DNA from 2 places in the Streptomyces sp. NBC_00158 genome. Region 2 is predicted to be linked to the other one. Evidence: riboswitches for the same ligand, from Rfam matches in the RefSeq annotation. Region 2 holds a riboswitch; the other holds the start of a gene.
The links. A riboswitch is a leader RNA that binds a small molecule or an ion and turns the genes downstream of it on or off. The one in region 2 is predicted to bind cobalamin.

Region 1: another riboswitch for cobalamin. It lies ahead of metE (5-methyltetrahydropteroyltriglutamate--homocysteine S-methyltransferase); the one in region 2 lies ahead of cobN (cobaltochelatase subunit CobN).

Annotation. Positions count from the first base shown of each region.
Region 1 is NZ_CP108161.1:7,218,435-7,225,701, reverse strand. Features, by position in the region: gene OG553_RS33070 (CbtB-domain containing protein) at 354-581, shown strand; gene OG553_RS33065 (CbtA family protein) at 596-1,423, shown strand; gene metE (5-methyltetrahydropteroyltriglutamate--homocysteine S-methyltransferase) at 1,505-3,832, opposite strand; cobalamin riboswitch at 3,970-4,199, opposite strand; gene OG553_RS33055 (cation:proton antiporter) at 4,235-5,497, opposite strand; gene OG553_RS33050 (cation:proton antiporter regulatory subunit) at 5,505-5,975, opposite strand; gene OG553_RS33045 (sensor histidine kinase) at 6,255-7,208, shown strand; gene OG553_RS33040 (response regulator) at 7,205-7,267, shown strand, end outside.
Region 2 is NZ_CP108161.1:1,294,052-1,301,318, reverse strand. Features, by position in the region: partial or broken gene OG553_RS05885 (germacradienol/geosmin synthase) at 1-1,215, opposite strand, end outside; gene cobN (cobaltochelatase subunit CobN) at 1,461-5,081, opposite strand; cobalamin riboswitch at 5,112-5,270, opposite strand; gene OG553_RS05875 (cobalamin biosynthesis protein CobG) at 5,594-6,865, shown strand; gene OG553_RS05870 (precorrin-8X methylmutase) at 6,870-7,267, shown strand, end outside.

The sequences.
Region 1 (7,267 bases), 5.9 Mb from region 2:
GTTTCGGCCAAGGGCGCACGGGGGCGCCCTCCGCGGCACGAGGACGACCCGTGCGCGCCCCACGGCCGGCACCGCCCCGGCCGGGCAGCACGGCGGGGGCGCGGCGGACACCACCGGACGCGCTGTGTGATCAGCGACTCATCCGCTTGGTGGGGAAGCCCGCGGGGTTGTAGCGTCAGCGCGACATAAAGACATAGCGACGACGGCGAGACGGAAGTCCGGTGTGAATCCGGCATGGTCGCGCCACTGTGTGCTGCGGTGACTCCCCCTGGGGCCGCCACGGCGAGTCAGACCCGAGGACCGTCGTCCTGCACCACCACATGGGACGCGTTGTTCCCCGAGGAGGTTCCATCATGGCCGAGGCCGTCGCTTCCGCTGCCATACCCACCCCCGCGCTTTCCCCGTCGGCTCCGCTGCCCGTCAAGGCGGTCCTGCCCTGGGCGCTGTTCGTCGGCCTGCTGATGCTCGTGGCCCTGTACTTCGTCGGCGCGGAGCAGGGCGCCACCGCCGTGTTCTCCGGCGAGGGCGTCCACGAATGGGTGCACGACGGCCGTCACCTGCTCGGCTTCCCCTGCCACTGAGAGGCGCGCGCACCGTGTACGCCTCCACTGTCAGAGGTCTGCTGGTCCGCGGCATGCTCGCGGGCCTGATCGCCGGACTCTTCGCCTTCGCCGTCGCCTACGTGGTCGGTGAGCCCCCGGTGCGGGGGTCCATCGCCGTCGAGGAGGCCGCGGCGGCCAAGGAAGCCGCCCCCGCCGGCCACGCCCACGGTGGCGACGCCGCACCGGCCGCCGCCGGGGAGGAAGAAGAGGAACTCGTCAGCCGGCCCGTGCAGTCCACCGTCGGTCTCGCCACCGGCGTGCTGGTCTACGGGGTCGCGCTGGGCGGCATCGCCTCCCTCGCGTTCTCCTTCGCCCTGGGCCGCGTGGGCGGGTTCAGCCCCCGGGCCACCGCCGCCCTCACCGCCGCCGGCGCGTTCGCACTGGTCTACCTGGTGCCGTTCCTGAAGTACCCGGCGACCCCGCCGGCCGTCGGGAACCCGGACACCATCGGCCAGCGCACCACGCTGTTCTTCCTGATGATCCTGCTCAGCGTCCTGCTGGGCGTGGGCGCGATCGTCCTGGGACGGCGCCTGGCGCCGCGCCTGGGCAACTGGAACGCGACGCTGGCGGCGGGGGCGGGCTTCGTCGTCGCCACCGGGCTGGCTTTCCTGGTCCTCCCGGACAACACCGACGCCGTCAAGGCGGAGTTCCCGGCTGCCCTGCTGTGGGAGTTCCGGGTCGCGTCCATCGCGGTCCAGCTCGTGCTGTGGGCCGTGTTCGGGATCGTCTTCGGGGTCCTCGCCCAGCGGCTGTTGGCCCACCGCACCGATGCCGCCGGTGCGCAGGCGTCGGCCGCGCGTCCGGCGTCGGCCCTCGTCTGACCGCACGCCGCGCACCCCGCGCACGCCTTCAGGGCCCTGCCGCCCCGGACTTCCGGAGCGGCAGGGCCCTGTTCGTGCGGGTCAGTCGCGGTCGTCGCCGCCGAGGCCGGCGCGGACCTCGCGGGCGGCGGCCACCAGGTTCTCCAGGGACGCCCGGGTCTCGGGCCAGCCACGGGTCTTCAGCCCGCAGTCGGGGTTGACCCACAGCCGCTCGGCCGGGATGGCCTCCAGGCCGGTGCGCAGCAGGCCTGCCGCTTCCCCGGTGCCGGGGACGCGCGGGGAGTGGATGTCCCAGACGCCGGGGCCGGCCTCGCGCGGGTAGCCGTGGGCGGCGAGTTCGCGGGCGACCTGCATGTGGGAGCGGGCGGCTTCCAGGCTGATGACGTCGGCGTCGAGTTCGTCGATGGCCTGGACGACGTCACCGAACTCGGCGTAGCACATGTGGGTGTGGATCTGGGTGTCCGGCCGGACGCCGCCGGTGGTGAGCCGGAAGGACTCGGTGGCCCAGGCGAGGTAGGCGGCGTGGTCGGCTGCGCGCAGCGGGAGGGTTTCGCGCAGGGCGGGCTCGTCGACCTGGATCACGGACGTCCCGGCCGCCTCCAGGTCGCCGACCTCGTCGCGCAGGGCGAGGGCGACCTGGCGGGCGGTCTCGCCGAGGGGCTGGTCGTCGCGTACGAAGGACCAGGCGAGCATGGTGACCGGGCCGGTGAGCATGCCCTTGACGGGCTTCGAGGTCAGGGACTGGGCGTAGGAGGTCCAGCGGACGGTCATCGGCCCGGGGCGGGAGACGTCCCCGGCGAGCACCGGCGGGCGGACGTAGCGGGTGCCGTAGGACTGGACCCAGCCGTGCTGGGTCGCGAGGTAGCCGGTGAGCTGCTCGGCGAAGTACTGCACCATGTCGTTGCGTTCGGGTTCGCCGTGGACGAGGACGTCGATGCCGGTCTTCTCCTGGAAGGCGATGACCTCGCCGATCTCCGCCTCGATGCGGGCCTCGTAGCCGGCCGCGTCGATCCGGCCGGCCCTCAGGTCGGCGCGGGCGGCCCGCAGTTCGCCGGTCTGCGGGAAGGAGCCGATCGTGGTCGTGGGCAGCAGCGGCAGGTCCAGTCGCGTCCGCTGGGCGGCGGTGCGCACCGCGTACGGCTGCGAGCGCCGTCCGTCCGCGTCGGTGACGGCCGCGGTGCGGGCCCGGACGGCCGGGTCCCGGGTGAGGGCGGATCCGGCGCGGGAGGCCAGGCCGGCCCGGTTCGCGGCGAGTTCGGCCGCGATGACGTCCGTGCCCCGGGCGAGTCCGCGGGCCAGGACGGAGACCTCCCGGGTCTTCTGCCGGGCGAACGCGAGCCAGCGGCGGACCTGCGGGTCGACGTCACGCTCGGCGTCGGCGTCCAGCGGTACGTGCAGCAGGGAGCAGGAGGCGGAGACGTCCACCCGCCCGGCGAGGCCGAGGAGGGTTCCCAGGGTGGTGAGGGACTTCTCGAAGTCGTTGATCCAGACGTTGCGGCCGTCGACGACACCCGCGACGAGCCGCTTGCCGGGCAGTCCGCCGATCGCCGCGAGGTCCGCCAGGTTGGCGGCGCCCGGTCCGGTGAAGTCGAGGGCGAGGCCGTCCACCGGGGCCTTGGCGAGGACCGGGAGCGCCTCGCCGAGCCGGCCGAAGTAGGAGGCGACCAGCAGCCGGGGGCGTTCGGCGGCGCCGCCGAGGTGGCGGTAGGCGCGGGCGGCGGCGTTCAGTTCCGCGGGGGTGCGGTCCTGCACGAGGGCCGGCTCGTCGAGCTGTACCCACTCGGCTCCGGCGGAGCGCAGCCGGGCGAGGACCTCGGCGTAGACGGGGAGCAGCCGGTCGAGCAGGGCCAGCGGGTCGAAGCCGGCGGGGACTCCCGGGGCGGGCTTGGCCAGCAGCAGGTAGGTGACCGGGCCGACGAGGACCGGGCGGGCGGTGTGCCCGAGGGCCAGTGCCTCCTCCAGCTCGGCGACCTGCCGGGCGGGGTCCGCGGTGAAGACGGTGTCGGGGCCGAGCTCGGGGACCAGGTAGTGGTAGTTGGTGTCGAACCACTTGGTCATCTCCAGCGGGGCGGCGGTGTCGCTGCCGCGGGCCATCGCGAAGTAGCCGTCGAGGGGGTCCTCGTCGACCGCCGCGCGGTGGCGTGCGGGGACGGCGCCGACCATGACGCTGGTGTCGAGGACGTGGTCGTAGTACGAGAAGTCGCCGGTCGGGACCTCGTGGACGCCGGCCTCGGCCAGCTGCCGCCAGTTCGACCGGCGCAGGCCGGCCGCGGTCTCCCGGAGGGCGGCGGCACAGACGCGGCCCTTCCAGTAGCCCTCGACGGCCTTCTTCAGTTCACGGTCCTGGCCCTGGCGGGGGTAGCCGTACACGGTGGCGCTCGCCGCCGCGGCTGTGGGCTTCGCTGTCACTGGTCTCTCCTTCGCGAGACGTGTCCGGGAACGTCCCGGTGAGGGGACGCGGGGACGCGAAGGAGCGGCGGGTCGCGCGGGGCGCCCGCTGCCGCCGACCCGCCCACGAGGTCACCGGGATGTCCGTACGCGGTTGGGTCCGCGTACGGGCAGCGGGCAGGTCTTCGGACTCGCGGGCACGTCTGCCGGGTTCTCCCGGCGGGCTCCTACTGGCCGTCGCTTCCCGGGACCGTCGTCCGGTCCCAGTGCGTATGACGGCGGTCGTTCCCGCTCACCGCTGCGGGGCAGTCCCGGATTCCCACCGGGTTCCCTCTTACGACGCATCCCGCCTGGCGGACGGGGGCGAACCAGCTGCACCCGCCACCCTAGGCGGAGCGTCCCGTCAGCGGCGAGCGGATTCCGTCATTCGGACGGGCGGACGAGACGGACCGGGTCCTGCGCCGGCTCCCGCGCGCCCTCCGGCGCCCCGGAGTGCGGGCGTTGTGCCGGGCGGGGCCCCCGCGGCCGGGTGCGGCGTCCGGCGATCCAGGCCGCGGCGGGTTCGGTGTAGCGGGCGGTGAGCGGGCCGATGACCACGAGGATCAGCACGTAGGCGGTGGCGAGCGGTCCCAGGGCGGGTTCGACGCCCGCGGTGACGGCGAGGCCGGCGATGACGATGGAGAACTCGCCGCGCGCCACGAGCGTGCCGCCGGCCCGCCAGCGTCCCTTGACCCCGACGCCGGCGCGCCGGGCCGCCCAGTACCCGGTCGCGATCTTCGTGCCTGCCGTGACCACGGCGAGGGCCAGCGCGGGCAGCAGGACGGGCGGGATGCTCGCGGGGTCGGTGTGCAGGCCGAAGAAGACGAAGAACACGGCGGCGAACAGGTCGCGCAGCGGGCTCAGCAGGCTGTGCGTGCCCTCCGCGACCTCCCCGGAGAGGGCGATGCCGACGAGGAACGCGCCGACGGCCGCGGAGACCTGGAGCTGCTGGGCGATGCCCGCCACGAGCAGGGTCAGGCCGAGGACCACGAGGAGGAGCTTCTCCGGGTCGTCGCTGGAGACGAAGCGGGAGATGTGGCGTCCGTAGCGGACGGCCACGAACAGGACCGCCCCGGCGACGCCGAGGGCGATGGCCAGCGTGGCGCTGCCCGCGGCCAGGCTGACGCCGGCGAGGAGGGCGGTGATGATCGGCAGGTAGACGGCCATCGCGAGGTCTTCGAGGACCAGGATGCTGAGGATGACCGGGGTCTCGCGGTTGCCGACGCGGCCCAGGTCTCCCATGACCTTGGCGATCACCCCGGAGGAGGAGATCCAGGTGACCCCGGCCAGGACCACGGCGGCGACCGGGCCCCAGCCCATGAGCAGGGCGGCGACGGCTCCGGGTACGGCGTTCAGGGCGAAGTCGACCAGTCCGGCCGGGTACTGGGTCTTGAGGTTGGAGACCAGGTCGGAGGCGGTGTACTCCAGGCCCAGCATCAGCAGGAGCAGTATCACTCCGATCTCGGCGCCGATCGCGACGAACTCCTCGCTCGCGCCCATGGGCAGGAGTCCGCCGGTGCCGAAGGCGAGACCGGCCAGCAGGTAGAGGGGTATCGGGGAGAAGCTGAAGCGGCCGGCGAGTCTGCCCAGCAGGCCGAGGCCCAGGATGATCGCACCGAACTCGATCAGGAAGACGGCGGAGTGCACGGGTCGCTCACTCCCGTCCGAGTATGGCCGCGGCGGCGTCCACGCCCTCGCGGGTGCCGATGACGATGAGCGTGTCCCCGCCGGCGAGGCGGAAGTCGGGCGCGGGCGCGGGGCGGGCCTCGGCGCGGCGCAGCACGGCCACGATGGACACGCCGGTCTCGGTGCGCATCCGGGTCTCCCCCAGGAGGCGGCCGTTCCAGTGGGAGTGGGCCGACAGCTCGATCCGTTCGGCGACCAGACCGAGGTCGGTGGTGTGCAGGAGGTTCGGGCTGTGGTGGGCGGGCATGAGCGCGTCGATCAGCGAGGCGGTCTCCGGGCCCGTCAGGCGCAGCGAGTGCGCGCACGCGTCGGGGTCGTCGGCCCGGTACAGGTTCACCGTCCGTGTTCCGTCCCGGTGCGCGATCACCGACAGGTGCCGGCGTTCGCGGGTGGTGAGGTCGTACTGGACCCCGATGCCGGGCAGCGGCGTTGTGCTCATCCGTGGAGCAGGCACGGCTGTCCCCCCTCGTGTTCGTTCCGTACGTGGTGCCGACTCGCTGCGGGCTCGGTCCCCGGCGGGGGAGGGCCGGTCGGCGCGCACATCCTGCCACTTTCCGGGCGCCCGCAATATGGGTGCCGGCACGGATGGACAGCGGCCTGCCGCCCCCTGAGGATGGGGCCGGGGAAGTAGGCTTCGCCGCAGGTCAGCGGGGTGGTCGGGAGGCGGCCGCAGGGCTGTGACTGATGCTGGGGGACCGGCTGGAAAGGGTATGTGGCCGTGTCGTTGTACTGGCGGATCTTCCTCCTGAACGCGGGCGTCCTGGCCGTCGCGGTGGCCCTGCTGCTCGGCCCGGTGACGGTCTCCACGCCGGTGCTGTTCGGCGAGGCGCTGGTCCTGCTCGGCGGGTTGGCGGCGATGCTGGTCGTCAACGCGGTCCTGCTCAGGGTCGGCCTGGCCCCGCTCGCCCGGCTGAACCGGGCCATGGCCACGGCCGACCTCCTCCAGCCCGGAGCCCGGCCGGCGGTGGCCGGGGACGGGGAGATCGCCGCGCTCACCCGGACCTTCAACGCGATGCTGGACCGGCTGGAGGCCGAGCGGGCCACGAGCAGCGGGCGGGTCCTCACCGCGCTGGAGGCCGAGCGCAAGCGCATCGCCCGGGAGCTCCACGACGAGATCGGCCAGACCCTGACCGCGGTCCTCCTGCAGATCAAGCACGCGGCCGACCGCGCTCCCGAACCGGTGCGCTCCGACCTGCACCAGGCGCAGGAGACCACCCGGGCCAGTCTCGACGAGATCCGGCGCATCGCCCGCCGGCTGCGCCCGGGCGTGCTGGAGGAGCTCGGCCTGCACAGCGCGCTGCGTTCCCTGGCCTCCGAGTTCACCACCGCGCGCCTGGGCGTCACCGCCCACATCACGCCGGGCCTGCCCGGCCTCGACCCGGCCGCCGAACTCGTCCTCTACCGCGTGGCCCAGGAAGGCCTGACGAACGCCGCCCGCCACTCCGGTGCCGGCCGCGCCGAGGTGCACCTGCGCCCGCTCCCCCGCGGCGGGGTCTGCCTGCTGGTGGACGACGACGGCCACGGGCCCGGCGGGGCGCCCGAGGGGGCCGGCATCCGGGGGATGCGCGAACGCGCGCTGCTCATCGGAGCCGAACTCCGGGTCGGGGACGGCCCGCACGGCGGCACCCGGGTCCGCCTCGACATCACCGGCGGCGCGGGGGCGCCGCGATGACCCGGGCGCCCCGGCCCCTCCCCCGGCCGGCCCGGATCCTGCTCGCCGACGACCACACC
Region 2 (7,267 bases):
CCACGACAGCGAACCCTCGCGGGCGTGCTCCAGGTGCGGGCTCAGGCGCAGCTCGTAGGGCATGCGGATGTCGGGGAGGAGCAGCGGGCCGGTCTGCTGGTGGGGGACGTGGCCGAAGGACCGGCGGCGCAGTTCCATCGAGCGGCGGGTGAAGGCGGAGCGCAGGTCGAAGGTGCTGGTGCCGGGCTCCGAGGGGAGGAGGGACGGGGCCGGGCGGCGGGCGGCGGCCTCCTCGTTCATGTAGCGGCTGGAGGCCATGTGCCATTCGTGGCCGCCGGACTGCCAGTCCTGCAGCCCCTTGGTGTAGGCGAGCACGGCGGCGATCTCGCCCGGGGTCAGGGCGCGTTCGGCGAAGAGGCGGGGGAGTTCGGTGAGCGCGGTCTGCTCGAACTGCTGGAGGCGTGAGGTGACGAGGTCGTTTGAGATCTCGGCGGCCTGCTGGGTGGTGCACCCGAGGAAGGTCTCCAGCACCAGGACGGCGTTGGAGAGTTCGCCCTCGTCCTCCACCTCGCGCTGGTAGGAGAAGATGTCGTTCCGGACGTGCACCGCGTCCGAGAAGGCGTCGCGCAGGACGCCCAGCGGCCGCGAGTGCGCCACCCGCGCCGGCACTTCGGCGGCCACGTACTCGACCAGGCCGGCCGACCAGGGCGCGCCGCCGACCTTGCGGCGCATCTCGATGTATTCGAGGGGGTTCGCGACCCGGCCGATGCCGATGTTGGCGAGCTCCCACATGGACTCGTCGAGCAGGTTCTTGGTGGAGAGGGAGAACCGTTCCCGCCAGTCCGCCGACATGGCCGGGACCGTACGCGCCCACAGGTCGGCGAGCCCGGCCTCCACGGGGTTGGTGGGTTCGGGGAAACCTTCCGCCGGGTCCGTCGGCATGAAGGCGGGCAGCCGGTCGAGGTAGGCGCGGGCGCCGGTCCGGTCCTGGGAGCGCTTGAACGTCTCCAGGAAGTGGTCGTCGAAGAAGAAGACCCACACGTACCAGTCGGTGACCAGGGACAGCGCGTCGGCGTCGCAGTCGGGGTGCGTGTACGAGCACAGCAGCGCGTAGTCGTGCGAGTCGAGGTCCGACTCCTCCCAGACCCCGGACCCCTCCAGCATCCCGAAGGACCGGGCCCACCGCTTGCTGCGGGTCCTCGCCTCCTCCAGGTGGGGGTTTAGCCGCGCCGGGTACGGCACGTAGAACTCCGGCAGTCGGAACGGCTGCGTCACTGCGGGGCCGGCCTTTCGTCAAGGTGCGGGGGCACGGCGTTCCGGCCCCCGCACGAGATCAGCACTGCCCTACCCCCGGCGTCGCCCGGACAAGGGGGAGTTCACCGCTTCAGGTGACGGTCGGACTGGTGTGCGGCGGCGGCCCCGCCGGTTTCGGGGGCGCCGAACGGCGGACGGCCCGGCCCCGCACCCCCGTCGACGAGGGGGGCGGGGCCGGGCCGTCCGGTGTGCCGGGGAGGGGCCGCCTACTCGGCTTCGCCCTCCAGGTTGCCCTCCGTGTCCAGGTAGACCTGGCGCAGGGCCTCCAGGACCTGCGGGTCCGGCTTCTCCCACATGCCGCGCGACTCGGCCTCCAGGAGGCGTTCCGCGATGCCGTGCAGGGCCCAGGGGTTGGCCTCTTCCAGGAAGGCGCGGTTGGCCGGGTCGAGGACGTACGTCTCGGTGAGCTTGTCGTACATCCAGTCCGCGACCACGCCCGTCGTGGCGTCGTAGCCGAAGAGGTAGTCGACCGTCGCCGCCAGTTCGAAGGCGCCCTTGTAGCCGTGGCGGCGCATCGCCTCGATCCACTTGGGGTTGACCACGCGGGCCCGGAAGACGCGGGAGGTCTCCTCGACCAGGGTGCGGGTCTTGACCGTCTCCGGGCGGGTGGAGTCGCCGATGTACGCCTCGGGAGCCGTGCCGCGCAGGGCGCGGACGGTGGCCACCATGCCGCCGTGGTACTGGAAGTAGTCGTCGGAGTCGGCGATGTCGTGCTCGCGGGTGTCCGTGTTCTTCGCGGCGACCGTGATGCGCTTGTACGCGGTCTCCATCTCGGTGCGCGCCGGACGGCCCTCCAGGCCGCGGCCGTACGCGTAGCCGCCCCAGACCGTGTAGACCTCCGCCAGGTCGGCGTCCGTGCGCCAGTCGCGGGAGTCGATCAGCTGGAGGATGCCCGCCCCGTAGGTGCCCGGACGGGAGCCGAAGATGCGGGTGGTGGCCTTGCGCTCGTCGCCGTGCACGGCCAGGTCCGCCTGGGCGTGCGCCCGGACGTAGTTGTCCGCCTCGGGCTCGTCCAGCGAGGCCGCCAGCCGGACCGCGTCGTCCAGGAGGCCGATGACGTGCGGGAACGCGTCGCGGAAGAAGCCCGAGATGCGCAGGGTCACGTCGATGCGGGGGCGCCCGAGCTCGGCCGGGGGGATCGCCTCGATGCCGGTGACGCGGCGCGAGGCCTCGTCCCAGACCGGGCGGACGCCGAGCAGGGCGAGGGCCTCGGCCACGTCGTCGCCGGCCGTGCGCATCGCGCTCGTGCCCCACAGGGACAGGCCCACCGAGGCCGGCCACTCGTCGTCGTGGTCGGCGCGGTAGCGGGCGAGGAGCGAGTCCGCGAGGGCCTGGCCCGTCTCCCAGGCCAGCCGGGAGGGCACGGCCTTCGGGTCGACCGAGTAGAAGTTGCGGCCCGTCGGGAGGACGTTGACCAGGCCGCGCAGCGGGGAGCCCGACGGGCCGGCCGGGACGAACCCGCCGTCGAGGGCGCGGACGACGTGGGCGATCTCGTCCGTGGTGCCGGCCAGGCGGGGGACGACCTCGTCGGCCGCGAAGGCCAGCACGTCGGCGACCTCGGCGGGGTGCCCGGCCGCGACCGGGGCGACCGCGTCGCGGGACCAGTCCGCGTCCTCCATCGCCTGGACCAGCGCGCGGGCCGTCTCCTCGACCGCGTCCGCGGAGGTGCGCGTCGCCGCCGACTCGTCGAGGCCGAGGGCCTCGCGCAGGCCGGGCAGGGCGGCGGTACCGCCCCAGATCTGACGGGCTCGGAGGATCGAGAGGACCAGGTTCACCCGGGCCTCACCGGTCGGGGCGCCGCCGAGGACGTGCAGGCCGTCGCGGATCTGGGCGTCCTTGACCTCGCACAGCCAGCCGTCGACGTGCAGCAGGAAGTCGTCGAAGCCGTCGTCGTCCGGGCGCTCGTCCAGGCCCAGGTCGTGGTCGAGCTTCGCCGCCTGGATCAGCGTCCAGATCTGGGCGCGGATCGCCGGGAGCTTCGACGGGTCCATGGAGCTGATCTGGGCGTACTCGTCCAGGTGCTGCTCCAGGCGCGCGATGTCGCCGTACGACTCCGCGCGGGCCATCGGCGGCACCAGGTGGTCGACGAGGGTCGCGTGCACGCGGCGCTTGGCCTGCGTGCCCTCACCCGGGTCGTTCACCAGGAACGGGTAGACGAGGGGCAGGTCGCCGAGGGCCGCGTCCGGGGCGCAGGACGCCGAGAGGCCCGCGTTCTTGCCCGGCAGCCACTCCAGGTTGCCGTGCTTGCCGAGGTGGATCATCGCGTCGGCGCCGAAGCCGCCGTCCTCGGCCGCCGCCTGGATCCAGCGGTACGCCGCCAGGTAGTGGTGCGAGGGCGGCAGGTCCGGGTCGTGGTAGATCGCGATCGGGTTCTCGCCGAAGCCGCGCGGCGGCTGGATGAGGATGAGCAGGTTCCCGCGGCGCAGGGCCGCGAGGACGATGTCGCCGTCCGGGTTCGAGGAACGGTCCACGAACATGTTGCCCGGGGCCTCGCCCCAGTGCTCCTCGACGCTCTCGCGGAGGTCCGCGGGCAGCTCGGCGAACCAGCGCCGGTAGTCGGCGGCCGGGATGCGGACCGGGTTGCGGGCCAGCTGCTCCTCGGTCAGCCAGTCCTGGTCGTGGCCGCCGGCCTCGATCAGGGCGCGGATCAGCTCGTCGCCGTCGCCGGAGACCAGACCGGGGATCTCCGCCGTGGGGCCGAAGTCGTAGCCCTGCGCGATCAGGGTGCGCAGCAGCTCGACGGCGCTGGCCGGGGTGTCCAGGCCGACGGCGTTGCCGATGCGGGAGTGCTTGGTCGGGTACGCGGACAGGACGAGGGCGATCTTCTTGTCGCGGCGCTCGATGTGGCGCAGGCGGGCGTGGCGCACCGCGATGCCGGCGACGCGGGCGGCCCGCTCGGGGTCGGCCACGTACGCGGGCAGGCCGTCCTCGTCGATCTCCTTGAAGGAGAACGGGACGGTGATCAGACGGCCGTCGAACTCCGGGACGGCGACCTGGGTGGCGGCGTCGAGCGGCGACAGGCCCTCGTCGTTCTCCTCCCAGTTGCCCCGCGAGCCCGTCAGGCAGAGCGCCTGGAGGATCGGCACGCCCAGCCCGGCCAGCGCGCCCGCGTCCCAGGACTCGTCGTCCCCGCCGGCGGAGGCGGTGGCGGGACGGGTGCCGCCTGCGGCCAGCACCGTGGTGACGATCGCGTCGGCGGAGGACAGGGCCTGGAGGAGCTCCGGCTCCGGGGTGCGCAGGGAGGACACGTAGAGGGGGAGCGGCTGCCCGCCCTTGGCCTCGATGGCGTCGCAGAGGGCGTGCACGAAGGAGGTGTTGCCGCTCATCTGGTGCGCGCGGTAGTACAGCACCGCGACCTGCGGGCCGGAGGCCTGCGCGGGGGTCCGCTCCAGGGCGCCCCAGGTGGGGGAGGCGGCGGCGGGCTCGAAGCCGTGGCCGGTGAGGAGCACGGTGTCGGAGAGGAAGCGGGCCAGCTGGTCGAGGTTGGCCGGGCCGCCGTGCGCGAGGTAGCGGTGTGCCTCGGCCGCGATGCCGATCGGGACCGTGGAGGCCTCCATCAGCTGCGCGTCGGGGGCCTGTTCGCCGGTCAGCACGACCACCGGGCGGGTCTGGCCGGCGGCGAGGAGCACGTCGAGGCCCTCCTGCCAGGCGCGGAGCCCGCCGAGGAGGCGTACGACGACCAGCCCGACCCCGTCGAGCATGCCGGGCAGGTCGTCCAGGGGGAGGCGGGAGGGGTTCGCGAACCGGTACGGCACGGGGCCGCCGCCGACGTTCGCGGCGCGGGCGCTGAGCAGATCGGTGTCGGACGTCGACAGCAGCAGGATCATGCGGCGGCAGGCCTTCCTCGGGGTTTCCGCGCCCCGGGCAGTGAGGACGGCGGGAGTTCCTGACTCACCCGGCCGATCGCTCCGCGGGGTTCACAGTGGCGGGACCGCGCCGGAATCGCACCGGGCTTCCTCCCATGTCGCCGTCCTCGGCGATGACGGGCCGAACGGTCCGTCGGAAGGTCATCTTAGGGGGCCTTTCCCCTGGCCGGGAGTGGGGGTGGGCGGGGTGGTGCCGCTGGGGCGGGTGGGGTGTCGCTGCGCGGCTTGCTCCCCGCCCCGCCCTTCGCCCCTTCCCCCGGGGCTCCGCCCCGGACCCGCTCCGGGGCCGCGCTCCGGGCCCGTGCCCCGGGCCCGCGTCGGGCTGTGGCGCCGGGCCCCGTCGGGGCTGCGGCCCGGGTCCGGTCGGGGCGCCGGTGTTCCGGGTGCTGGTAGTGGGGCGGGGGCAGCCGGGCGGGGTGGATCCGCTGGTTGGGGTGGTGACGGACACAGGTCCGGGGTGGGGAATCGTGGGTATGCTCGCGGCCATGCCCCAGCCCCCCTCCGCCGCATCGCGGGACAAACCCGCCATACGCGACCGCGGCGACGCCTGCCCCGGCGCGCTGCGGCTGCATGCCGCCGACGACGGGTACCTGGCGCGCGTCCGGATCCCCGGCGGGCTGCTCACCACCGCCCAGGCCTCCGTGCTCGGGCTCGCCGCGGACCGGTTCGGGGACGGGCACCTGGAACTCACCTCGCGCGGCAACGTCCAGCTGCGCGGCCTCGCCGACGGCTGCGGCGCCGGCCTCGCCGAGCTGCTCGACGGCGCCGGGCTACTGCCCGCGCCCGGACACGAGCGGGTCCGCAACGTCGTGGCCTCCCCGCTGGGCGGGCCCCGCCTCGTGGACCGGGTCCGGGAGCTCGACCGGCTCCTGTGCGGCAGCGCCCGCGCGACGGGCCTGTCCGGACGGTTCCTGTTCGCCCTCGACGACGGGCGCGGGGACGTTGCCGCCCTCGACCCCGACGTGACCCTGCTCGGCGGCGGTGACCGGGTGCTGGTGCGGCTCGGAGCCGCGGCCGGGGCCGTGGAGGTGGCCGCGGCCGACGCGCCCCGGGCGGCCCTGCTGGCCGCCGAGTACTTCCTCGACGCCGCCGACGCGGCCGGGACGCGGGCCTGGCGGGTCGCCGAGCTGCCCGACGGACACGCCCTGGACGGCGGGGAGTTCGCCCGGCGGCTGGCCGCCGCCGGGGTCGGCGCCGAGCGCCTGCCCGAGGTGGCGTGGCCGTACGCGGAACCGGCCCGGCCCGGGGTGCACGGCGACGCGCTGTGCGTGCTGCCCCCGCTCGGCCGGCTCGGCTCCGCCCAGTGGCGGCTGCTGGCCGAGGTCGCCGAAGCCGCCGGCGGAGGGCTGCGCGTCACCCCGTGGCGCAGTGTCGTCCTGCCGGGCGCGGGGACCCCGGGGCCCGTCGACGGCGCCGCCCGGCTGGCGGAGGCCGGACTGGTGACCCGCCCCGGTGAACCCTGGCAGACCGTCACCGCCTGTACGGGAAAGCCCGGTTGCGCCAAGTCCCTCGCGGACGTGCGCGCCGACGCGCGTGCCGTCGTAACGAAGGACGGTGCCGCGGTCGCGCTGCCCGTGCACTGGTCCGGCTGCGCCCGACGGTGCGGGCACCCGCGCGGCACCGCCTGGCTGGACCTCGTCGCCACCCCCGACGGGTACGAACTCGACGGCCGGCCCACCCCCTTCGCAGACCTGGCGGCCGCCCTCACGGCCGCACGCACCACCACAACACCCGCATCGCAGTGAAGAAATGAGCGAGTACACCGTGTTCGAGTACGAGAAGGACGGCGCCGCGATCTACCGCCAGTCCTTTGCCACGATCCGCGCCGAGGCGGACCTCTCCGGGCTGCCCGCCTCGGTCGCCCAGGTCGCGGTGCGCATGATTCACGCCTGTGGCATGACCGACCTCCCCCAGGACCTCGGCTACACCCCCGACGTCGTCCTGCGGGCCCGTGCCGCCCTGCACGCCGGCGCCCCGATCCTGTGCGACGTCCAGATGGTCGCAAGCGGCGTCACCCGCAAGCGGCTGCCCGCCGGCAACGAGGTGGTCTGCACCCTCTCCGACCCGGCCGTGCCCGCCCTCGCCGCGAAGATGGGCACCACGCGCAGCGCCGCCGCCCTTGAGGTCTGGCGCGACCGGGGCCTGCT